3 regions of the Fodinicurvata sediminis DSM 21159 genome follow, and region 1 is predicted to be linked to each of the others. Evidence: riboswitches for the same ligand, from Rfam matches in the RefSeq annotation. Region 1 holds a riboswitch; each other region holds the start of a gene.
What was found. Region 1 has a riboswitch for cobalamin ahead of G502_RS0115930 (HupE/UreJ family protein). Riboswitches for the same ligand answer to the same signal wherever they lie in the genome.

Region 1 (7,792 bases):
CCGCGAAAGCAGGAACACCAGGCACAATCCGGAAAGGAATGTCCAGTTCCTCCAGTTTGCGAATCTGCTCCCCGATTGCCCCATAGATTGAGGGGTCACCGGAATGCACGCGCGCCACATCCTCTCCGCGCTCGTGGGCCGCCTGAATGCGTGAGATGATGTCTTCCAACGTCATGGATGCCGTATCTTCCACAACGGCGCCTTCCGGTGCTTCCGCTACGACTTCGGCAGGTACGAGCGATCCTGCATAGAGGCAAACGGGACAGCGCCGAATCAGATTCAGGCCACGTAGCGTGATCAGGTCCGGTGCACCAGGTCCGGCCCCAATGAAGTGTACTGTCATGATGCCGTCTCCATCCTGTCGTTCTTGGCGGCATACCCGCGTGGTGTGTAAACCCAATGCCCCCCGCCGGAACGAGGTATTGCGCGACTTTGCGAACTTCCGACCAGCACCGTAGTCAGCATGTCCACGTCATCGACTTCCAGGTCGGCAAGACGAATCACGCTCAATTGCTCACCTTGGCGGCCCAGGTTACTGCCCAATACAACAGGGGTGTCTTCGGGCCGCTTCTGAAGCAGGATTTCCTTGGCCCGGGCCAGTTGGTGGCGCCGACGACGCGACACCGGGTTGTAGAAAGCGATGACGAAATCTCCTGCCGCCGCCGCTTCCAGGCGCCGCTCGATGGCATCCCAGGGGGTCAACAGGTCTGACAGGGAGATGCAGCAGAAATCATGCCCAAAGGGAGCCCCTATCCGCGCGCCCATGGCCTGGAAAGCCGACACGCCTGGAGCCACCTCGATCTCGATGCGCGCCCAATTCGGGTTATCCCGGCGCTCAAGCAGCTCGAAAACCAGCGTCGCCATGGCATAGATTCCGATATCCCCGGAGGAAACCAGCGCCACATTGCGCCCCTCGGCCGCCAGGTCCAGTGCGGCTTTCACGCGCACTTCCTCCTGGCCCAGGTCATAGACATGGTGTGTCTTTCCTTGCGCCAGTGGTCCGAGGAGATCCAGATAAAGGCCATAGCCGACAAGGTCCTCCGCCTGAGAAATCATGCGGGTAACCTCTGGCGTGCGCCAGTCCGCGCGGCCTGGTCCAATACCTACGACGGACAGCCGCCCGCGCGCCACACCCATGGCCTGGGGGTCGATAATGTCTATCGCCCGGGCCACTGCACAGGTTGCACCACGGCTTTTGTGCTTGGTGACCACCAGCGTCCCCTGTGACCCGGCCGCTGCCAGCGCGGCAGCCTCGGCCACGCCGTGGCAGCCCACTTCCTGGAACACCAGCTTCGATGGATTGGCCAAGCGAGGCGTTTCCGTTTCCAACCTGTCAGGTGTGAAGAAACGGGCCGGCACACCCAGGTGGCGCGCCATGTGATGAACGGCGACCTCGTCCATCTTGAGATCCACACTGGCCACCAAAGCAACGGCTTCCGGTGCCAGGCCTGCGTCTCGGAGCGTTTCTTCAACCAGTTTTTCAAGTTCTTCCGGCGGGCAATCCCGCTCACAGCCCACACCAAGCGCCAACACCGCAGGATGATAGACCAGGCAGGCTTCACCCCCTTGATGAACGGATGGCCCAAGCGCAATTTTGAGCGCCCCGTCATGGGACTGAGGTATATTCTTAAGGAAGCCCGGCAATAAACTGTTTTTAAATATTTTTTCTCCGCGCATCAGTGCTGAAGTAAAGGCCTTGATATCCTTGGGATTGCCAAGACGCCAGCCAGTCGGCGGCTCATCCAGAGCCGTGTCGTAGTTCAGATCACCGGCCGTGGTAATTGCGGCATGTCCCTCCAACAGATCAGCAAGGATGCGGGCCAGGCGATTGGCACCGTGATGCCCTCCCAACAAAGGCACAACCGAGCTTGCATCCTCTGCCAGAGAAAGGACCGGCGGCTCGGTTCCCTTGTCAGAAAGCAATGGCCCTAGAAAGCGGATCAGGATGCCGGAAGCACAGATACCTATGATTGGGCGCCCCTGTGCAAAAATTTCGGCCAGTTCCGCGCCCGTGTCCGAAAAGGCATGGTCACAATCCTCGACCCGCCCTGTCAGTCCGTGGACCGTACTGCCTGGCAGCTCGCGCTGCAGACGGCGTGCCAGTTCAGCGCCCCTGCCAGTCAGGGTCAAAAGGGCCGCATTACCGGGAATGGCTTCCATCATCTCCAGGCATCCCCACGCTGATGCACCAGGATCATCGAGAAATAGGGCACAGTGTCATCCGGTACATCGCGCATCTTGAGTATCCTTTGGTTTGCGAGTGTCGCCCGCTCCACATAGTGCGCCTCATCGAGCAGCTCCATGCGATCCAGCAAGGCGTGAATCCTGCCGAAATGTCGACCAGGCTTGATGATGGCCACAGCATCGAAGCTCCTTAACCTGGATTCCAGCTGTTCATCCGAGAGCGGGGCTGGCAGGACCGCCAGGGTATCGTTCCGGGCTGCCAGAGGCGCACAGGCTGCAGCAGAGCAGGCCGTCAGGGAGGTCACGCCCGGAACAACGGACGTTGAATAGCGTTCGGCAAGACGGCCGAAGAGATACATGAAAGAGCCGTAGAAGAAGGGATCCCCTTCACAGAGCACAGCTACATCCCGCCCCTCGTCCAGCTCTTGCGCCAACTCCAGACTGGCGCGGTCATACGCCTGCTGGGCAGGGGCGCGCTCAACTGTCATGGGGATTCGTATGACAATCTCTTTCTGCCTGTCGGACAGATACGCCGCCACGATCGAACGGGCGAAACTGTCTCCATCCTCCAGAGCCGGATAGGCAACGACAGGGCTGCTTGTCAGAATCCGATGCGCCTTCAGCGTAAGCAGTTCGGGATCCCCCGGGCCAAGACCAAGACCATAAAGCTTCCCGGCCATCAGGCTTCGCCTCTGGGTTTGACCAAGGCAAACTGAGTGACCGGCATGGCGGGCCGCCACCCCCGGAACGGGCCAACAGACTCTGAACGTGACACGGACAGCCGGCGCAGCTCTCCCCCGTACTCAGCCTGCAAGCCGGCCAGGCGCGCCTCTCCCTCCAGCGTCACAGCATTGGCGACCAGTCGACCACCTGGCTTCAAGGCCTGCCAGCAAGCCTCGAAAAGCCCTTCCCCATTGATACCGCCACCGATGAAAATGGCGTCTGGCGCTGGCAAATCCGACAGGCAGGATGGCGCCTCTCCTGGAACCAGCTTCAGGTAAGGGACACCCAGTCGTGCTGCATTGCTGGCTATCATCTCGCAACGCGCAGCCTGGCGCTCGATGGCCACGGCGCGCGTGGTGGGAGTTGTTCGCATCCACTCGACAGCCACCGAACCGGACCCGGCTCCAACATCCCAAAGAACCTGATCTGGCCCCGGCATGAGAGCCGACAGCGTAACCGCACGAACCTCCCGCTTTGTCAGCTGGCCATCGTGATGGAAGGCAGTATCGGGCAACCCCGGAACCCTGGGCAGGATTTCAGTTTCAGTGCCGGCCCGACAGACCACTGCAATGGTATTAAAATCGGCGAACTCAGGGAAATCCTCCTGGTCGGCGCGCAGGTGCAGAACACGCTGCCTGGGCCCGCCCAAATGCTCCAGGACATGCAGCTCACTCGCCCCAAACCCCTTCTCACACAACAGAGACGCAACTTCGGCAGGAGTCCTGCGGCTGTCGCTTAGAACCATGAGGCGGGCATCTGGCTGAAGTGCCGGAATGAGGAGGCTGGTGGGCCGGCCATGAAGTGTGAGAAGACTCACTTCGGGCAAGGACCAACCCAGCTGTGCACAGGCAAGCGAGAAGGCAGATGGCGCCGGAACCACCTGCATCTCCATCATGGGGATGCGTCGCGCCAGGGTCGTCCCGATGCCGAAGCAGAAGGGATCGCCTGTCGCCACAACGCACACGGACTGGCCGCGCCGAGCCTCGATCTCCGCCACCAAACGGCTGAGAGGTGAGGGCCAGGTCAAACGCTCACGGCCATCTTCAGGCAGCATGGACAGATGCCGCTCCCCCCCTATCAAGACTTCGGCTTGATCGATCAGGTGCCTTGCCTGCTCTCCCAGGCCCGAAAGGCCATCCTCACCAATGCCCACGATGGAAAGCCAGCGAGTCATTGCGTCCATTCCCCTGCCAATGCATTCACGCCTGCGGCTGTAATTGCGCTGCCCCCGCGACGCCCCAACAAGGTTACAAAGGGTATGCCCAGTGATGCATCAACAAGCGCCTGCTTGGACTCGACCGCCCCGACAAAACCAACGGGGGCAGCAATAATCGCGGCCGGTTGGGGCGCTCCCTCCTCCAGCAATTCAATCAGACGAAACAGAGCTGTCGGTGCATTCCCAATGGCAACGACTGCCCCATCCAGCTGCGATCCCCAAAGCTCGACAGCTGCCGCCGAACGCGTTGTTTGCTGCTGACCTGCCAAGGTCGGAACGGATGGGTCATTCAGGCTGCACACAACCTTGTTGCCAGCAGGCAGCCTGGAGCCAATGATGCCGTGTGCCAGCATCTCGCAATCCACCAGGACCGGCTTTCCCGAACGCAGTGCGCTGGCACCGGCAGCAGCCGCATTTCCCTCGACACGGATATCCTCTGCTATGTCCACCATCCCACAGGCATGGATCATCCGCACGACGAGGCCGTGGACGCTCGTCGGAAGATGCGCGAGCACAGCTTCCTGCCGAACCGTCTCGAAAGACTTCTGGTAGATGGCCGCCGGATCACGCAGGTAATCTCTCTGCGGCATGTTCATCCACCCTGCTGACCGCCTCCCGCATTTTCCTTCAGGGTGCGCGGCCCAAGAGGATGATCTGCATGCGGATAGGGGTGATGGTGGCTGTGGCTATGGCTGTGATCATGCCCATGTTCGTGCCCGTGAGAGTGTGACCCATGGGAATGGCCATGGGCATGTTCCTCCTGCCCGGAGCCGATGCCCTCGACATGGTGATGGTGGCTCTCCTGGGGCAGCCCGACTTCCGCTTCGAATCCCAGCACCTGTTCACGGTATTTGCACATCTGGCAGTTCATGTTGTTCGTGCCTTCCAGGATCTCCTCGACACGTGCAGCCATGGTATCCAGCACGCGGGGATGATCATTCAGGTAAGGCGCCTTTATGAACTCGATGTCCGGATGTCGCGCCGCAACACGGTCGGTATGCTCATAGATTCGCCTGACCAGCACGCCCGTGAAAAGGAAATAGGGAAAGACCACGATACGCTTGAAGCCAAGGCGGGCTGCGTGCTCGAGGCCCGGCTCCACCAGCGGGAAGGTAACCCCGGAGTAACAGGTCTCTGCCCAGCCGAAGCCCAGGCCTTCCCACAACATGCGGGTGACCTTTGCGACGTTGGAATTGGCATCCGGATCCGATGCGCCGCGTCCGACAACGACCAGAAGCGTATCATGACGAGGAACCGTCTCGTTCACACCATCCAGGGCTTCCTGGATTCGGTCGCCGGCGGCTTGCAGCATCTTCAGATCTATACCCAGTTCGCGACCATAGTTGATCTCGAGGCCAGGATGCTGCGCCTGGTAGGTGTTGAGCACCGAGGGTATGTCGTTCTTGGCATGGCCAGCCGCAAACAACATGCCAGGCACGGCCAGGATGCGATTCACCTGCTGTTCGCGCAGCTTGTCCAGCCCATCACGGATCACGGGACGCGCAAACTCCAGATAGCCATAGTCAACAGGCCAATCGGTAAAGCGCTGGCGCATGTGCTCCGCCAAGCTGGCAAACTCCGCCACGGCATGCTCATCACGACTCCCGTGACCACAAACCATTAATCCCAGGCGCTCGGCCATACTTACTCTCCTGCCTTCTTTATCGTGTCGGGCTCATGTATTGCGTACGCTCAAATATACCCGCCGCCAAGCATCCAGGCCCCAGCCACGGCCATGGCACCTCCTGCCACACGCACAGCTGGCGTATAGGCCAGCCGACCCGCCAGAACACCAAGTCCAACGCCTGCCGCATGAAGGAGTGCTGTCGCCATCAGAAAGCCGGTAACATAGGCGATTGGCGAGCCACTGGCGGGCATTTCCACACCATGTGCATAGCCATGGAAAACAGCAAAGAGGCCCACCATGGCGGCTCCGATTTCCCAACGCACGCGCACTGTCGCCGCAATCAGGACACCGAGGACCAGTACCGATAGCGCAATACCGCTTTCAGCCAGGGCGAACTGCCAACCGGCAAGACCGGCAGCGCCGGCCACGGCCATCGCCATCACGAAGATGCTCGGTACAACCCAAAGCGCGCGGCCACCCAGTGCGTAGGCCCAGACACCGACCGCTACCATGGCCAGAAGGTGGTCAAGACCCGTCACGGGATGAGCAAGACCGCCCAGGAAGGTCGCACCTGCATGCGTCTCATGGCCCGGGTGTGCCGCAGCCGCCGAGGCGAGAAGAGCTGCTGGCAGAAAAGCGGCTGCAAAGCGTGTGAATCTGAGAATGGTTGTGTGGTTCATCATGTCCCCCGTGTTGCAGGCCGGCCGGCCTGAATGACTGTTCAATAGCTCAGAACCTTCCGGGCACAGTCCGGAAGGTCAGGAAAATCATCTTTTGGCGGCAGGCTGACTGACTTGCGCGATGTCTACGCGATTGCGGACAGGCGCTTACAGGTGCTGGAACAGTTCCGGACTTGGCCCCCGACTTGGGTCGGCCGCACCGGATTGCCTTTCATCCCCTATCGAGGAACCGTCCAATGTTGGCCTTACGGTAGAAAGCCTATAAGCAAGGGTCAAGCACAGTCGCGGCACTATATGTCGTATATGTAATCGTGCAGGGGCATAAAAGCAGCGGCATCCCACTTGAAGGTGCCCAATGATTCACCATTTCTTTCTACAAAGGCGCCATAATGGGTCTTTTCGTGGCGTGCCGATAATCGGACGCTATCGAACCATACAACCAGCAACCTTGCTCAAGAAGAGGAGGCAGCTGCACCTATGAGCCAATCTTCCTACCTGAATTCACCGCTCCTGCTTGGGTTTGACCAACTGGAACGCGCCATAGACCGTATGCACAAAACCAGTGGCGACGGTTATCCTCCATACAATGTGGAGCAAGTGGACGAGCGCCATCTGAGAATTACACTGGCCGTCGCTGGATTCTCTGAAGATGACTTGGAGGTCAGGTTGGAGAAGAACCAGTTGACCATCCGCGGTCGCCAGGCTGAAGATGACAGCGAGCGCACCTTCCTGCACAGAGGCATTGCCGCGCGCCAGTTTCAGCGCAGCTTCATGTTGGCCGATGGAATGGAAGTCGAGGGAGCACGCCTGGATAACGGTTTGCTTCACATCGAGCTGAAACGCCAGACAGATGACGAAGTTGTTCGAACCATCAAGATTGAGCGCAAACAGACAGCCGACGGTTCGGACTCCAGGACCATTGATCAGAAATCCGCCTGACAGTAGGTGGGAAGACATCAAGGAGCCTGCGCCTCATTAGCGTGGGCTGCCGCTTAGGGAAAGGTATGTTTATGATGCAGAATACGCCCCACAGTGACCTGAAGCAGCTGACACAGGACGATTTCCTGTCGTTCGGCGTGGATGACGTGGCCTATGTACGTCCCTTCCAGGATGCTGTTGGTATCTTCGCCGCTGACGGCACCAAGATCGCAGTCATGGCAGATTTCGATGTTGCCTGTGCTGCCGTCCGCCAAAACGGCATGGAGCCCATGACCGTCCATTAAGGCCCCACCTAACGATACAGGGGAATGCCCAGCCTGTGGACATTCCCCTGGTAAGCGAAATAGCAGTTCCGTCTTCAGGCTGCGTGACTGGCAGCTGATTCCGTTAAAATCGCATAGAGACCGTCACGACTGTCTGTGC
Region 2 (7,792 bases), on a different contig from region 1:
GCGAGGTCTTGATGGAGGGAGAGTCCCTGAGCCGCCTCTCCCGTGAGGAAACCGAACGCCTGCACGACAGGATCGGTGTCGTCTTCCAGCAGAATGCCTTGTTTGACAGTCTTCCCGTCTGGGAGAACGTGGCCTTTCGCCTGCTTAGCCGTGGACGCGTTTCGCGCACGCAGGCGCGTGAGATCGCCCAGGAAAAGCTGGGTTTGTTCGGCTTGAAACCCTGGGTGGGCGATCGCTATCCCGCAGAACTTTCCGGAGGCATGCAGAAAAGAGCGGGCCTGGCGCGCGCGTTCGCCATGGATCCGGATATTCTGATCCTGGATGCGCCGACGGATGGCCTGGATCCCATCATGACCCGGCACACCAATCTTCTTATCCGCCGGGTCGTTCAACAACACAAGGTGACCGTACTCAGTATCACCACCGACATGCCGTCGGCCTTGGAATTTTACGATGATCTCGCCATGCTGTATGACGGCCGTATTATATGGAAGGGGACAACCGCCGCTGCGCAGGAGGCACCGGATCCACGCCTGAGCCAGCTTCTGGAAGGGCGTTCGGATGGTCCCATCAGTATGGCGGTTCGTGCCTGAGCGACAATCAAGAGCGATAACAAGCGATCAAATCGATGAATCTGGACTTATACCGGGAGGCAGAAGATGACAGTGAACAGGTTTGCAGCAGCAGTTTTTTCGGGGGTTCTGACCGCAGGCTTGGCCGTCTCGGCCGTCGCTCAGGATGAAACGGATGACGCGCCCAAGGATCAGGGTGTCACCCTGGAGCTCAACAAGCTGGAGCAGGTGGACGAGACCTGCCGGGCTTACATGCTGTTCGAGAACGACAGTGACAGCGACTTCGATCAGTTTCGGCTGGACCTTGTGCTTTTCGATGCCGAAGGGGTGATCAGCCGGCGCATTGCCATTGAAGCGGCTCCCCTGGAAGCAGGTCGTTCGACCGTGAAGTTCTTCGATTTCACGGAGCAGCAGTGCGATAGCATCGACCGCATACTGGTGAACGGGGTCTCTCCCTGTGCCGATGCGTCGGGTGAGCGCGAGGATTGCAACGACATGCTGAACCTGGTCAGTCGCGCGGACGTGGAATTCTATCAGTAAGTCGTTGACTTCCCTTGGGCAGGCTTCCTAAGCTTCGCCTGCGATCATCGGGAAAGGGAACGCGGTGCGGCCAGTGGTTGGCCAAGACCGCGGCTGCCCCCGCAACTGTAAACGGTGAGCGCGGCGCAAGGGAAAAACAGGCCACTGATCTGGCGATCGGGAAGGCCCACAGCGCCGGGCTTTGACCCGTAAGCCAGGAAACCTGCCCGGGGATCCACTCTTGAACACCGGGCGGGGTGTACCGGTGGCGTCTAAGTTCAGCCTGATCGCCTTGCTGTACCGCGTCGCCTCTCCCGCCAACACCTAACGGGAGAAGCTGAAGGCATGGCTGCCTTGCCCCACACCACCCCGCACCTCCCCGCCTTGACGCTGGTTCTGGGCGGCGCGCGTTCGGGCAAGAGCCGCTACGCCGAGGCGCTGTTCGAGGGGCAGCCCGGAACTTGCTGCTATGTGGCCACGGCGCAGGCCTTCGATGCTGAAATGGAAGCGCGTATCGCTGCGCATCGCGCGCGCCGCGATTCCCGATGGCACACGCAAGAGGCGCCGATCAACCTGGAAACGGCCCTGTCTTCGGCGGCCGCGTTGAAGCAGCCGATCCTGGTGGATTGCCTGACCCTGTGGGTCAGCAACCTGATGCTGGCCGAGATGGATATAGATGCGCAGGTTCGAAAGCTGCTCGATAGCCTGGCACAGCTTGACGTCCCCCTGGTCATGGTTTCCAACGAAGTGGGCCTTGGCATCGTGCCCGAAAATGCACTGGCGCGTGCCTTTCGCGACCATGCCGGACATCTGAATCAACAACTGGCTGCCGCCGCCGACCACGTGGTCTTCCTGGCCGCCGGCTTGCCGCTTACCCTAAAAAACCCCGGAAGGTGACACTCTATGAAAGACCTAGCGAAAATACCTGCCACCGTGATCACGGGCTTCCTCGGTTCCGGGAAGACGACCCTTATCCGTTCCTTGCTGGAGAATGCCGGTGGACGCCGCCTGGCCCTGGTCATCAACGAGTTCGGTGACGTGGGCGTGGACGGGGAAATCCTGAAGGGGTGCGGTGTTGAGGGCTGCAGTGAGGATGACGTGCTGGAACTGGCCAATGGCTGCATCTGCTGCACGGTGGCCGATGACTTCCTGCCAACCATCCAGAAGCTGATCGATCGTCCCGATCCCCCCGATCACATCATCATCGAGACCTCGGGTCTGGCCTTGCCCAAACCGCTGGTCAAGGCTTTCGGCTGGCCGGACGTGCGCAACCGCGTAACAGTTGATGGCGTCGTCACCGTGGTGGATGGGCCCGCCGTCGAAGCAGGCATTTTCACCACTGCCCCCGAAGCTGTGCAGGCCCAGCGCCAGGCCGATCCCGCCCTGGATCATGAAAGCCCGCTGGAGGAGCTGTTCGAAGAGCAGCTCGGTTCAGCCGACCTGGTCGTGATCAACAAGCGCGACCTGCTGGACGAAGACGGCTACCGCAAGGTTCAGGAAATTACGCACGGCTATCTGCGCACGGGCGTTCCAACCGTTGCCGCGACCCAGGGGCAACTCGACCCGCGCGTTCTGCTGGGCCTGGGCGCCGGGGCCGAGGACGATCTGGACAGCCGTCCCTCGCACCATGACGGCGATGACGATCACGACCACGACGATTTCGAATCCTTCGTGGTGGAACTGGAGGAATGCGGATCGCCCCAGGTTCTGCTCGACCTGCTGACTCCGCTTTCGGCTCGCTTCGGCGTGTTGAGAGTGAAGGGCTTTGCGGCTGTGGCCGGAAAGGACATGCGCCTCGTTGTTCAGGGCGTGGGGCCGCGCTTCCAGCATTACTATGACCGGGACTGGCGAGAGGGTGAGCGCCGTTGCACCCGCCTGGTCGTCATCGGTGAAAAGGGCCTGGACGAAACGGCCATACGCGAAGCCCTGACTCGCGCACCGGCTGCGGCCTAATCCGGGACGGGCAGGACCCTAAGCATGCATCTTCTCGCCGCACAGCCAGGCCGTGTCTCCGATGGCAGCGAAGCTGTGGACCTGGGCCAGACACCGGGTGACATAGTCTTTCTTTCGGCCGCTGATACCGAATTGGCCAGCCTGTCCTCGGCCTGGGCGGACCTGGGGGAGGGTGAGCTGACTCTGCGTCTGGCAAACCTGATGCAGCTCAGCCATCCCATGTCCGTGGACCTCTATATGGAGCAGGTCCTCGAACAGGCGCGCCTGGTGGTGGTGCGTGTGCTGGGCGGACGCGGTTACTGGTCCTATGGGGTCGAGCAGCTCGAAGCCCTGGCGCGCGAGCGTGGGGTTCCCGTGGCCTTCCTGCCCGGTGACGACAAACCGGATCCGGACCTGGCGTCCAGCAGCAGCCTGGAGGAAAGCGCCCGCAATCGGCTGTGGCAGTATTGCATTCACGGGGGTCCGGAGAACGCACGCAACCTTCTGGCCTATGCCTGCAGCCTGCTGGGCCGGGACCGCGACTGGCGGGAGCCGGCCCCCCTGCTACGTGCGGGGCCCTATTGGCCTGGACTGGAGCAGCCGGATCTCTCGCAGCTGCGCGAACGCTGGAGAGAGGGTGCGCCGGTGGCGGCAATCGTTTTCTATCGTGCGCTGCTGCAGGCCGGCAACCTGGCCCCTGTGGACGCACTGGTCGAGAAGCTGCAATCCGAGGGCATCAACCCCCTGCCCATTTATTGCACCAGCCTGAAGGAGGAGGTCTCGGCCAGTACCCTGCAGGCCTTGCTGGAGGAAGCCGGTACTGGCCTTGTCCTGAATGCCACGGGGTTTGCTGTCTCCAGCCCTTCGGCCGAGCGGAGCGCAACCCCCTTCGATAGCATCGACGCGCCCGTCCTTCAGGTGGTTTTCGCCGGTTCCGATCGGGAAAGTTGGGAAGCCGGCAGCCATGGACTGAGTGCGCGCGACATTGCCATGAATGTGGCTCTGCCCGAGGTGGATGGCCGCTTGCTGACGCGGGCGATTTCCTTCAAGGGGGAAGCGCTTTACGATCCGGCAACCCAGACATCGGTGGTGCGCTACGAGCCAGTGGCCGACCGTGTTGCTTTCGTTGCGGGCCTGGCGGGCCGCTGGTTGAAGCTCAGGGACAAGCCCATGGCGGAGCGCCGCATCGCGCTGGTGCTGGCCAATTATCCCAATCGGGATGGGCGCATGGGCAATGGTGTCGGCCTGGACACACCCGCCGGGACCATCACCCTGCTGCAGGCCATGGCAGCGGCCGGCTACGATGTCCGGGACCTGCCTGGCGACGGCGATGCACTGGTCGCCTATATGGCCGAAGGGCCGACCAATGCCGGTCTGGAGGGACGCGAGATCCGCGAGACCTTGCCGCGGCCGGACTACGAGTTCTTCTTCGGCAGCCTGCCCCAGGCTTTGCAGGAGGCCGTGCTCGAACGCTGGGGCCCACCCGAGGCGGATCCCTTCTATCTGCACGGCGAGCTGGACTGCGGCGCCTTCGCCTTGCCGGCCTTCCGTTTGGGCAAGGTGCTGGTGGGCCTGCAGCCGGCGCGCGGCTACAACATCGATCCCGAGCGCAGCTATCACGATCCCGACCTTGTCCCGCCGCACGCCTACCTGGCCTTCTATGCCTGGCTGCAGCTTGAGGCTGACGCCGTGGTGCACATGGGCAAGCACGGGAACCTGGAATGGCTGCCGGGCAAGGCGCTGGCGCTGTCCGAGGGGTGTTTCCCCGAGGCGGCCCTGGGGCCCATGCCGCACATCTATCCCTTCATCGTGAACGATCCGGGTGAGGGCACACAGGCCAAGCGCCGGGCCCAGGCGGTCATCATCGACCACCTGACGCCACCGCTGACCCGGGCTGAGACCTACGGGCCTTTGAAGGACCTGGAACTTCTGGTGGACGAGTACTACGAGGCGGCCGGTGTGGACCCGCGCCGCATCAAGGTGCTGCGCCAGGATATCCTGGACGTTACCCGCCGCCTGGGTCTGGACAGCGACTGCGGCATTTCCGAGAACGACGACGAGGACCAGGCGCTGGCCAAGCTGGACAATCATCTCTGCGAACTGAAGGAGATGCAGATCCGCGACGGGCTGCACATATTCGGCCAGTCGCCCGATGGCGATCAATTGACGGACCTGCTGGTGGCGCTGGTACGCATCCCGCGCGGCAAAGGTGAGGGCGGAGATGCCTCGCTGCTGCGTGCGCTGGTAGCGGATCTGGAGCTAGACTTCGATCCCTTGGACTGCGACTTCGCGACAGCCTGGCAGGGGCCGTATCCCGACGTGCTGCAGGAAGAAGGGCGCTGGCGCACTGCGGGCGACACGGTGGAACGCCTGGAAGGTCTTGCCCGAGCGCTGGTGGCAGGGGTGCGGACAGCACCCGAGAGCTGGCCGCGGACCCGAGACGTGCTGGACCGTCTGGAACAGGCCATCCGACCCGCTGTCGAGGCCTGCGGGGCGGCCGAGATCAAAGGAATCCTGAAGGCGCTGGACGGGGGCTTCGTCCTGCCAGGTCCTTCGGGTGCGCCGACACGCGGGCGACCGGATGTTCTGCCCACGGGGCGCAACTTCTATTCCGTGGACAGCCGCGTGGTGCCGACGCCGGCTGCCTGGACACTGGGCTGGAAATCAGCCACGCGCCTGCTGGAGCGGCACAGGCAGGAACATGGCGGCTGGCCGAAGACACTGGCGCTGTCGGCCTGGGGCACGGCGAACATGCGCACCGGCGGCGATGACATTGCCCAGGCGCTAGCCCTGCTGGGCGTGCAGCCGACCTGGGAGACGGCCTCCCGGCGCGTGACCGGCTTCGAGATCCTGCCGCTATCGGTGCTGGACCGGCCGCGGGTGGACGTGACCCTGCGCATTTCGGGCTTCTTCCGGGATGCCTTCCCCAACCAGATCGATCTGTTCGATTCCGCCGTGCGGGCCGTGGCCGAACTGGACGAGCCCGAGGCCAAGAATCCGCTTGCCGCACGCGTGAAAGCCGATGCCGAGGCGCTGGTGGGGCAGGGCATCGAGGAAGCGGTGGCACGGCAACGGGCCGGCTATCGCGTTTTCGGCTCCAAGCCCGGCGCTTATGGAGCCGGATTGCAGGCGCTGATCGACGAGAAGGGCTGGGACAGCGGGGACGACCTGGCGCGTGCCTATGTGGCCTGGGGCGGCTATGCCTATGGCCAGGGCGCGGAAGGGGCCGCCGAGCACGATCTGTTCGAGGAGCGTCTGGGGGCCGTCGAAGCCGTGGTGCACAACCAGGACAACCGCGAGCACGACCTGCTGGACTCGGATGACTACTACCAGTTCGAGGGTGGGCTGTCCGTGTCCATCGAATCGCTGTCGGGCAAGGCGCCCACGGTCTATCATAACGACCATTCGCGCCCGGAGCGGCCTGTCATCCGCACCCTGCAGGAAGAGATCGGCCGCGTTGTCCGGGCCCGAGTGGTCAATCCCAAGTGGATTGCGGGGGTCATGCGCCATGGCTACAAGGGCGCCTTCGAGATGGCGGCCACCGTGGACTACCTCTTTGCCTTTGCGGCGACGACCCATGCCGTGCGCGATCATCACTTCGATGCGGTGTTCGATGCCTATCTGGACAATGCCGAGGTCCTGGACTTCCTGGAAAGCCACAATCCGGAGGCGCTGAAGGAAATGGCGGAGCGCATGAACGAGGCGCTGGAGCGCGGGCTCTGGAAACCCAGGGCCAATACGGCCTATGCTCGCCTGAACGAGATTACCGGGAAGGGAATGTGACCCATGAAGACCGAGGGAATGACCGAAGAGGAAATCAACGCGCGGCACGCCGAGAAGATGGCCAAGAAGAAGGCCGCGCGGGAGAAGATCCTGGCCACCAAGACCATCGAGAAAGGCCTGCTGATGGTCCATACGGGAAAGGGCAAGGGCAAGTCCACGGCGGCCTTCGGCCTGGTCATGCGGGCCATGGGCAATGGCTTCAAGGTTGGTGTCGTCCAGTTCGTGAAGGGCAAGTGGGAAACCGGCGAGCGCCAGATCCTGGAGCACTTTCCAGAGCAGGTGACCATCAAGACCATGGGCCAGGGCTTTACTTGGGACACCCAGGATCGTCAGCGCGACATTGACGCCGCCCGATCCGCCTGGGAGCAGGCCAAGGAGATGATTCGCGACACCAATTACCGCATGATCTTGCTGGACGAACTGAACATAGTGCTGCGCTACGACTACCTGCCCATCGACGAGGTGGTGACCTTCCTGCAGGAGGAGAAGCCGAAGGACACCCACGTGCTGATCACCGGCCGCAACGCCAAAGACGAGTTGATCGAGATCGCCGACCTGGTGACCGAGATGACCATGGTGAAGCACCCCTTCCGCGATGGCGTGAAGGCCCAGGCCGGCATCGAGTTCTGAAGCAGCTGTCTCAGGATTTGCCATGACAGCGTCCCTGATGTTCCAGGGCACCGGGTCCGACGTGGGCAAATCGGTGCTGGTTGCCGGACTCTGCCGCCTGTTTGCCCGCAGGGGCCTGTCCGTGCGGCCTTTCAAGCCGCAGAACATGTCCAACAATGCTGCCGTGACCGCTGACGGCGGAGAGATCGGACGTGCCCAGGCCCTGCAGGCGCGCGCCTGCGGCGTGGCGCCAGCCATAGACATGAATCCCGTCCTGCTGAAGCCCGAAAGCGATCTGGGGGCGCAGGTGATCGTGCAGGGGCAGCGCTGGGCTACCCTGAAAGCACGGGATTATTCCGCGCGCAAGCCCGAGTTGC
Region 3 (7,792 bases), on a different contig from region 1:
TATGACTGGGATCACCGCCTGGATGGCACGGACGCCATGATCCTGATCGTCATCGCGGCCACCTGGAAACAGATCAGCTACAACTTCCTGTTCTTCCTGGCGGGCTTGCAGGCAATCCCGAAATCGCTGACCGAGGCGGCCGCCATCGACGGCGCCGGGCCCTTCAAGCGTTTCTGGACCATCCTCTTTCCGCTGCTCTCGCCGACCACCTTCTTCCTGATGGTGGTGAACGTGGTCTATGCCTTCTTCGAGACCTTTGGCATCGTTCATGCGGTGACCGATGGCGGGCCGTCCAATTCGACCTCGATCCTGGTCTACAAGGTCTACAAGGACGGCTTCATCAACCTTGACCTGGGAAGCTCCGCAGCCCAGTCGGTCATCCTCATGGTGATCGTGATCTCGCTGACCGTCTTCCAGTTCCGCTATATCGAGAAGAAGGTGCAGTACTGATGGTCGAGAACAATCGCTGGGTAAAGGTCTCCTCGCACCTGATCCTGCTGCTGGGTCTGGCCGCCGTCATCTTCCCCATCTACATCATGGTGATCGCGACGACCCATACCGGGCCGGCGCTGCAGCGTCCGCCCCTGCCGCTGCTGCCGGGCGACCAGTTCTTCGAGAACCTCAAGCTGGTCCTGGGCGAGGGAATCAGCACGGCCGGCGCGCCGCCGGTGGCGCTGATGATGTTCAACTCCATGGTCATGGCGCTCGGCATCACCATCGGCAAGATCGTGATCTCGCTGCTGTCGGCCTATGCCATCGTCTACTTCCGCTTCCCCTTCCGGATGTTCTTCTTCTGGATGATCTTCATCACCCTGATGCTGCCGGTCGAGGTGCGCATCCTGCCCACCTATGGCGTTGCGGCAGACCTGGGCCTGCTGAACAGCTACACGGGCCTGACCCTGCCGCTGATTGCCTCGGCCACCGCCACCTTTCTGTTCCGGCAGTTCTTCCTGACCATCCCGGACGAGCTGCTGGAGGCCGCGCGCATGGACGGGGCCAGCCCCATGCGCTTCTTCTGGGACGTGGTCCTGCCGCTGTCGCGCACCAACATCGCGGCGCTTTTCGTCATCCTCTTCATCTATGGCTGGAACCAGTACCTCTGGCCCCTGCTGGTCACCACGGACGAGCGCTACTACACCATCGTCATGGGCATCCAGCGCATGCTGAATGTCTCCGATGCCGTACCGGTCTGGAACGCCATCATGACCACGGCCATGCTGGGCATGATCCCGCCGGTGGTGGTGGTCCTCGTCATGCAGCGGCTCTTCGTCAAGGGCCTGGTGGAAACCGAGAAATAGGAACAAGCGTTATGGCCGAGCTGCGGCTGGACAATGTCATCAAGGAATTCGGCGAGGTTCGGGTCATCCACGGCGTGGACCTCAAGGTGCAGGACGGCGAGTTCGTCGTGGTCGTCGGGCCCTCGGGCTGTGGCAAATCCACCCTGCTGCGCATGGTGGCCGGACTGGAAGAGGTTTCCGGCGGCGAGATCCACATCGACGAGCGCATGGTCAACCGGGTCGAACCCAAGGACCGGGACATCGCCATCGTCTTCCAGAACTATGCCCTCTATCCGCACATGTCGGTGCGCCAGAACATGGCCTATGGGCTGAAGATCCGTAAGTTTCCGAAGCCGGAGATCGAACAGCGGGTCAAGGACGCGGCCGACCTCCTCCAGTTGGGTGAATACCTGGACCGGCGCCCCAACCAGCTCTCGGGCGGACAGCGCCAGCGCGTGGCCATGGGCCGGGCCATTGTGCGCGAGCCCTCGATCTTCCTGTTCGACGAACCGCTGTCCAACCTCGACGCCAAGCTGCGCGTGCAGATGCGTGTGGAGATTCGCCAGCTCCAGCGCCGGCTGGGCACCACATCGCTCTATGTCACCCATGACCAGGTCGAGGCCATGACCATGGCCGACCGCCTGGTGGTGATGAACGGCGGCGTGGCCGAGCAGGTGGGCACACCACTGGAAATCTATGAAAGGCCGGCCTCGATCTTCGTGGCCGGTTTCATCGGCTCACCCTCCATGAACTTCGTCGAGGGGCGCATTTCCTCCGACCGGCAGTCGGTGGTCATCGGCCAGGACTTTTCCATTCCACTGCCCCAGGTGACCGAGGCCGCCCAGGCCGACCGGCCGGTGACCGTCGGCCTGCGTCCCGAGGACCTGCACCTGACCCAGGAGAGTCCGGACGAAGCCAGCCTGCCGCTCACCGTGGAACTGATCGAGGTGCTGGGGGCCGATACCCTGTTGCACGGCCAGGCGCCCCATATCGAGAATCCGATCATCGCTCGGCTTTCCGGCGTGCCCGAAGTCGACAATGGGCAGGTCGTGCACCTGGCCTTCCGGCCGCGCAAGCTGCACCTCTTCGACCGCGACAGCGGCAAGAGCCTGCTGAACGAGCAGCAGGCCGCCTGAACGCCTACAACCAGGCCGCCAGCATGTCCGGGCGGTCGGTGATGATGGAATCGACCCCGGCCGAGAAGAGGATCTTGGTGGTTTCCACGTCATTGACCGTATAGGCCGCCGCCTGCGCGCCCAGCAGCTGGACGTCCAGGGCCCGTGTCTTGCCGAAGGCGGCGAAGTTGCCGTGAACGCTGTAGGCCTTCAGTTCCTGTACGGCCTCTTTCCAGCCCTCCTCGAAATGATCGGTCAGGAGCGCCCGCGGCCAGTGCGGCGCCTGTTCCTGAGCCAGGTCCAGGCAGAGCCGCTTGAAGCTCGAGATCACAACAAGGGGGGCGTCCTCGGACCAGTGCGCCGCCAGGACCTCCAGGGTCTTCAGTGCCGTCTCCCGCTCACGCCCGGGACAGGGCTTGATCTCGACGTTGACGGCAATGTCGTTTTCGCGGAAATAGTCCAGCACGTCCGACAGCAGGGGCACCCGCGTGCCCTCGTACTCCGGCGCGAACCAGCGCCCGGCGTCCAGCTTCGCTATGGCGTCATAGCTGGTCTCGGCCACGGCCCCCCGGCCGTCCGTGGTGCGCTCCAGGTTTTCGTCATGGAAGACGATGACCTGCCCATCCGAGGTCAGCTTGGCATCCAGCTCGATCATGCGCACGCCGGTTTCCACCGTCTTGCGGAAACCGGCCAGCGTGTTCTCGGGCGCCAGCCCGGCCGCCCCCCGGTGACCGATGATCTTCGGCAGTTTCTTCATCTTTCGGAGTGTCTCCTCGCCTTGTAGCCGTCGAGGAAGGAGCTACCACAGCCCTTCTTCCCGGTCCATGGCCATCCCGACAGGATCTGGGTGCAAGGCCGCGACCCTCGGGCTCAGGGCCGGACATTGCGGGCCGGTCTCTCCATCCCGCGGGCGCTCCAGGATACTGGGAGATTGCCGGGGGTTACACAGCGACGCTCTCCTCTTGATACGTGCTTTCCGCCACGCCCCTGCCGGAAAGTGCAGCGAGCAGCTCGGCATCGTCACCGATCCCGGCATTGGGGGTCGTCAGCAGAGTGTCGCCGTAGAATATGGAGTTTGCGCCGGCAAGCAGGCAAAGCACCTGCGCCTCGCGCGTCAGGCTCGAGCGCCCGGCCGACAGACGCAACGTTGCGCTCGGCAGGACGAGCCGGGCCGTTGCCATCATGCGCACGAGATCGAGGGGATCGACCTGCGGCCGCGCGCCCAGAGGCGTTCCGGGGACTGGCACCAGGGCATTGATGGGCACGCTTTCGGGATGCGGACTGAAACCGGCCAGGATGCGCAGCATTGAGGCACGATCGGCCTTGCTTTCCCCCATGCCGATGATGCCGCCGCAACACAGCTCTATTCCGGCTTCCCGCACGGCGGCCAGCGTATCCAGCCGTTCCTGATAGGTGCGCGTCGTGATGATCTCTTCATAATACTCCGGACTGGTGTCCAGGTTGTGGTTATAGGCGGTCAGTCCGGCCGCGGCGAGCCGCGCGGCCTGATGCGGCTCCAGCATGCCCAGGGTGACACAGGCTTCCATGCCCAGGCTGCGCACACCCCGGACCATGTCCAGCACGGCCTCGAACTCTGCCCCGTCACGTACCCTCTTCCAGGCAGCGCCCATGCAGAAGCGCTCGGCGCCGGCAGACCTGGCATTCCTGGCCAAGGCCAGGACGGTTTCAGGTTCCAGCAACCCCTCTCGGGTCAGCTCGACCTCGCGGTGGTGTGCCGACTGCGGACAGTAGGCACAGTTTTCCGGACAGCCCCCCGTCTTGATGGACAGCAGGGCCGCCTTCTGCAGCTGGTTCGGGTCGTGATAGCGCCGATGGACAGCGTTCGCCCGGCCGATCAGTTCGAGAAGCGGCAGATCATGCAGAGCCAGGATCTCCTCATTTGTCCAGTCATGGCGAAGCGCGCCATCGGCCTCCCTTGTTTCGCGTTTCATGGTGTCGCCCCCATTCACAGCCATTTTCGGGAGAGGCGGCAGGCCAGGGGTGACATGAGCTGAGCCCCGACGGCGACGACAGCGACCTTGACCAGATCACCGGCCAGGAAGGGCGTCAGGCCGAGCGCCAGGATCGAGTCGGCCGGAACATAGAAGGCCAGCCAACCCAATCCCATTGCATACACGACAGACAAACCGGCCAGCATGGCGCCCAAATGCCCCAGCATACCCCGGCCGCGTGCCAGGACCCCCGTTACGCCGGAAGCCAGCAGATACCCCAGCAGGTAGCCGCCTGTCGGCCCCATCATATAGGCAAGGCCAAGGCCGCGCTCCGGTGTACCTGAAAAGACAGGAAGTCCGGCCGCGCCCGCAGAAAGGTAGGCGAGGAAGACAGCGCTGGCCAGGCGTGGTCCCAGCGCCACGGCAAAGGCCATGACGGCCAGGGTGTGCAAGGTCATTGGGACCGGCCAGAAGGGTATCTGAAGCTTGGCCGACAACGTCATGAGCAGGGGGCCAACGATCAAGACGAAGACAGCAAGCGACAGGCGGTGTACCCGTGATGGCGAACCTGGAGTGGCGAGTGCGCTCATGGATCATCCTTTTTATAGATAATTTATCTGTTCTATCGTTTAATGAATCCATAAATAGATGGTCATTGCAAGGACGCACCTGTCGCTGTAGCAAAAATCAATCGGACGGGATGGGGAAGGGGGTATGCGCTCAGGACGCTATTCGGAGACGGCCGGCTTGCGCCCGATCCATTGCACGTGCCGCTTCAGAACGGCACACGCCCGCTCGACCTCTCCGGCGCGCAGGGCATCGAGTATGGCGCGATGATCCCGGTCGCTCGGGAACTCCCATTCCGCGCGCCAACCGGCAAAAAGAAAACGTGCACTGGCCGCATGCAGGTCGTCAATGGCGCGCAGCAGCCTTGGCATGCCGCAAGGTGTCAGGATCAGGCGATGGAACTTCCGGTTGGCCTCTTCCCAGCTCTGAACATCGCTCGCATGGTCTGCGGACCGGCTGACCTGCTCGGCCTCGTCCAGCAGCGCACGCGTCAGGTGGGGTGCGGCGTGTTGCAAGGCCAGCACCTCCAGGGCCGCACGCATTTCCGCAACCTCTTTCATTTCATCCTGCGAAAAACCGGCCACACGCACGCCGCGGCGCGGCACGCTGACCACCAGACCCTGGGACTCCAGCCGACGGAAGGCCTCGCGAACCGGAACATGGCTGGCACTGAATTCCACGGCGATATGGTCCTGTCGCAGCTTCGTACCGGGCGCCAGCTCGCCGGAAATGATCCGCTCCGCAAGAACAGCTCCGATCCGCGCCGCAAGTGTTTCATCCGAATCCGCCATGGATTTGTAGATAATCTATTCGGTCTGACACGTCGAGATTCAGATTGCGGTCACCGAAATAGCAACAGGCCCCGCCGGAACATTCGGCGGGGCCTGTCGTGACCAGATCTATGGTGAAATCTGACTCGCCGCGATCAGCTGCTCGGCGTGGCGCCGTCCACTTCGTCCAGGTCCTCGACCAGAACCTCCACCTCGACGCGGCCGGCCTTCTCGAAGGTCAGGGTCATGTGGAAGTGATCGCCGGCGCGATATTCGCCCTGCAGGTCTTCCAGGACGATCTGGGCGCCACCGGGCTGCAGCGTGATGGAATCGCCGCCTTGCACGGCAATGGCCTGGACCTGCTTCATGCCGTAATTGCCCTCTTCGTCCATGACCGGCGCGCGAAAGCTGCTGGCCCTGGCGAAGTCCACCTCGGCGCCGACCAGGCGGTCGGCTTCGGCACCCGTGTTCTCCAGTGTCAGGTAGACGGCATTGGCGTGGGCGTTGGCCGCGTTCTCCACGGTCCAGGCGTGGCTGACCACCATGTTGGCGGCGGCGGAACGTTCGCCGTCGTGGTGGGCCAGCGCGGCGGAAAGGCTCCCGGCCAGGGCCAGGAAAACGGTCACTATCAGAATGCGCATTGCTCTTGGACTCCAATCTTGCTCAAGGAACGGCAACCTGAAAAAGGGAGTAGGACCAGGAAGTGAAGCGCCATGCAGCGGCCATCAGATTTCCTTCATGTCCGGACACACCCCGTTCCAGTCGGATGAATACGTCTGCGTCATGGCAGGTCTCCTGGCTTGCGGCTCGTCGGTCCGACCGTCTTGCCTTCCCGGCCATCCACGACAGCCAGTGACTCCAGCGACAGTCAACGCACCGCTCACAGTTGCGGGGGCAGCCCCGGTCTTTCACCGGGTTCCCTTTTCATTTCCATACCGGTGGCTTCAATGCCGCCGTTCCGGAAAACCATGACAGGTCCAAAGGATCGCAGAACCGGCACGGCCTGTCCAGCTTCACCCCACCCCCGTCCGCGGCATCGAATCAAGCGGCGCGCCAGGCCGCCAGAGCGGGTTGCAGGAGCCCGGCGCTTGCGCTAGGTTCCGCGCCTGCTCGACCCGGTCGCACAGAGGCTGTCCCACAGCCCGGCGGCCAGACCACGCGGAGAGGTGCCGGAGCGGTCGAACGGGGCGGTCTCGAAAACCGTTGTAGGGTACCCCCCTACCGAGGGTTCGAATCCCTCCCTCTCCGCCATTTCTACCCTGACGAAGGTTCTCCGCACGCGGACGCGGCGCTGAAACGCCAAGGAACCGCGCGGTTCGGGTGCGAAGCTCTGGACTGCGACGCCGGCACACTCGGCTCCGAGCGGTCTCTCTCCGCCGTTTTTCTCTCGACCTCTGGACTGAACCGGCGCCAGTACGGAACCCTAAGTATAAGAAATCAAATCAGAAACGGCCGCTGACCTACCACCCGAATTGATATCCCCTTTGCCGGGCGTCAGTCTTCCGAGAAGAAATCCTCGTCCAGTCGCTTGAACTCCAGCACGCGGCTGGAACGCACCCCGACACCGTGTTCGACCATCAGCTCCGTCAGGCGGCGTCCGTCAATCAGGATCACACGCTGCGGAATGCGTGATGCGAACTCGACGGCCTGGGCGGAGAACGTCGAGGTCGTCACGAAAACGCCCTTTGACGCGCCGAGGCCGACCAGACTTCCGGTGAATGCCTGGATCTCGGGTCGCCCGACCGCGCTTCCCGGGGCGTATCGTTTCGCTTGGACGTAGACGCGATCGAGACCGAGAACATCCTCGTTGATCACCCCGTCAACGCCCCCGTCGCCCGATTTGCCAAGCTGCTCTGACGCATTGCGATGGGAGCCCCCGTAGCCCATTGCCACCAGAAGTTCGACGATGACCTGTTCGAAGAAGCTCGGGCTGTTTTGAAGGATGCGATCCAGCAGGTCTGCGCGAAGTGCAGCGTGGACAGCTTTGTATGCGGCTTCAACCACCTCCTCAGGCGTCGCAGATGGAGGCTCCACTTCGGCAGCTGACCTTGCCCCCAAGTTTGGACCAGCCAGAGCGAGAAAATTCCGGCTGTTCGGCCTCAGGGCAGGCA

Region 2: another riboswitch for cobalamin. It lies ahead of cobU (bifunctional adenosylcobinamide kinase/adenosylcobinamide-phosphate guanylyltransferase); the one in region 1 lies ahead of G502_RS0115930 (HupE/UreJ family protein).
Region 3: another riboswitch for cobalamin. It lies ahead of G502_RS21710 (copper chaperone PCu(A)C); the one in region 1 lies ahead of G502_RS0115930 (HupE/UreJ family protein).

The regions. Positions count from the first base shown of each region.
Region 1 is NZ_ATVH01000018.1:159,615-167,406, reverse strand. It holds gene cobM (precorrin-4 C(11)-methyltransferase) at 1-343, opposite strand, end outside; gene cobJ (precorrin-3B C(17)-methyltransferase) at 340-2,163, opposite strand; gene cobI (precorrin-2 C(20)-methyltransferase) at 2,160-2,864, opposite strand; gene G502_RS0115945 (bifunctional cobalt-precorrin-7 (C(5))-methyltransferase/cobalt-precorrin-6B (C(15))-methyltransferase) at 2,864-4,081, opposite strand; gene G502_RS0115940 (precorrin-8X methylmutase) at 4,078-4,713, opposite strand; gene G502_RS0115935 (sirohydrochlorin chelatase) at 4,716-5,765, opposite strand; gene G502_RS0115930 (HupE/UreJ family protein) at 5,816-6,433, opposite strand; cobalamin riboswitch at 6,513-6,679, opposite strand; gene G502_RS20770 (Hsp20 family protein) at 6,908-7,369, shown strand; gene G502_RS0115920 (DUF1150 family protein) at 7,441-7,653, shown strand; gene ptsN (PTS IIA-like nitrogen regulatory protein PtsN) at 7,728-7,792, opposite strand, start outside.
Region 2 is NZ_ATVH01000014.1:124,353-132,144, reverse strand. It holds gene G502_RS0108450 (ABC transporter ATP-binding protein) at 1-593, shown strand, start outside; gene G502_RS0108445 (hypothetical protein) at 660-1,112, shown strand; cobalamin riboswitch at 1,112-1,336, shown strand; gene cobU (bifunctional adenosylcobinamide kinase/adenosylcobinamide-phosphate guanylyltransferase) at 1,437-1,988, shown strand; gene cobW (cobalamin biosynthesis protein CobW) at 1,995-3,044, shown strand; gene cobN (cobaltochelatase subunit CobN) at 3,069-6,806, shown strand; gene cobO (cob(I)yrinic acid a,c-diamide adenosyltransferase) at 6,810-7,436, shown strand; gene G502_RS0108420 (cobyric acid synthase) at 7,459-7,792, shown strand, end outside.
Region 3 is NZ_ATVH01000020.1:263-8,054, reverse strand. It holds gene ugpA (sn-glycerol-3-phosphate ABC transporter permease UgpA) at 1-450, shown strand, start outside; gene ugpE (sn-glycerol-3-phosphate ABC transporter permease UgpE) at 450-1,298, shown strand; gene G502_RS0117050 (sn-glycerol-3-phosphate import ATP-binding protein UgpC) at 1,310-2,413, shown strand; gene G502_RS0117045 (glycerophosphodiester phosphodiesterase family protein) at 2,418-3,149, opposite strand; gene bioB (biotin synthase BioB) at 3,334-4,344, opposite strand; gene G502_RS20985 (biotin transporter BioY) at 4,359-4,934, opposite strand; gene G502_RS20980 (GntR family transcriptional regulator) at 5,073-5,702, opposite strand; gene G502_RS21710 (copper chaperone PCu(A)C) at 5,837-6,322, opposite strand; cobalamin riboswitch at 6,450-6,667, opposite strand; tRNA gene G502_RS0117020 (tRNA-Ser) at 6,842-6,932, shown strand; gene G502_RS20970 (restriction endonuclease) at 7,176-7,685, opposite strand.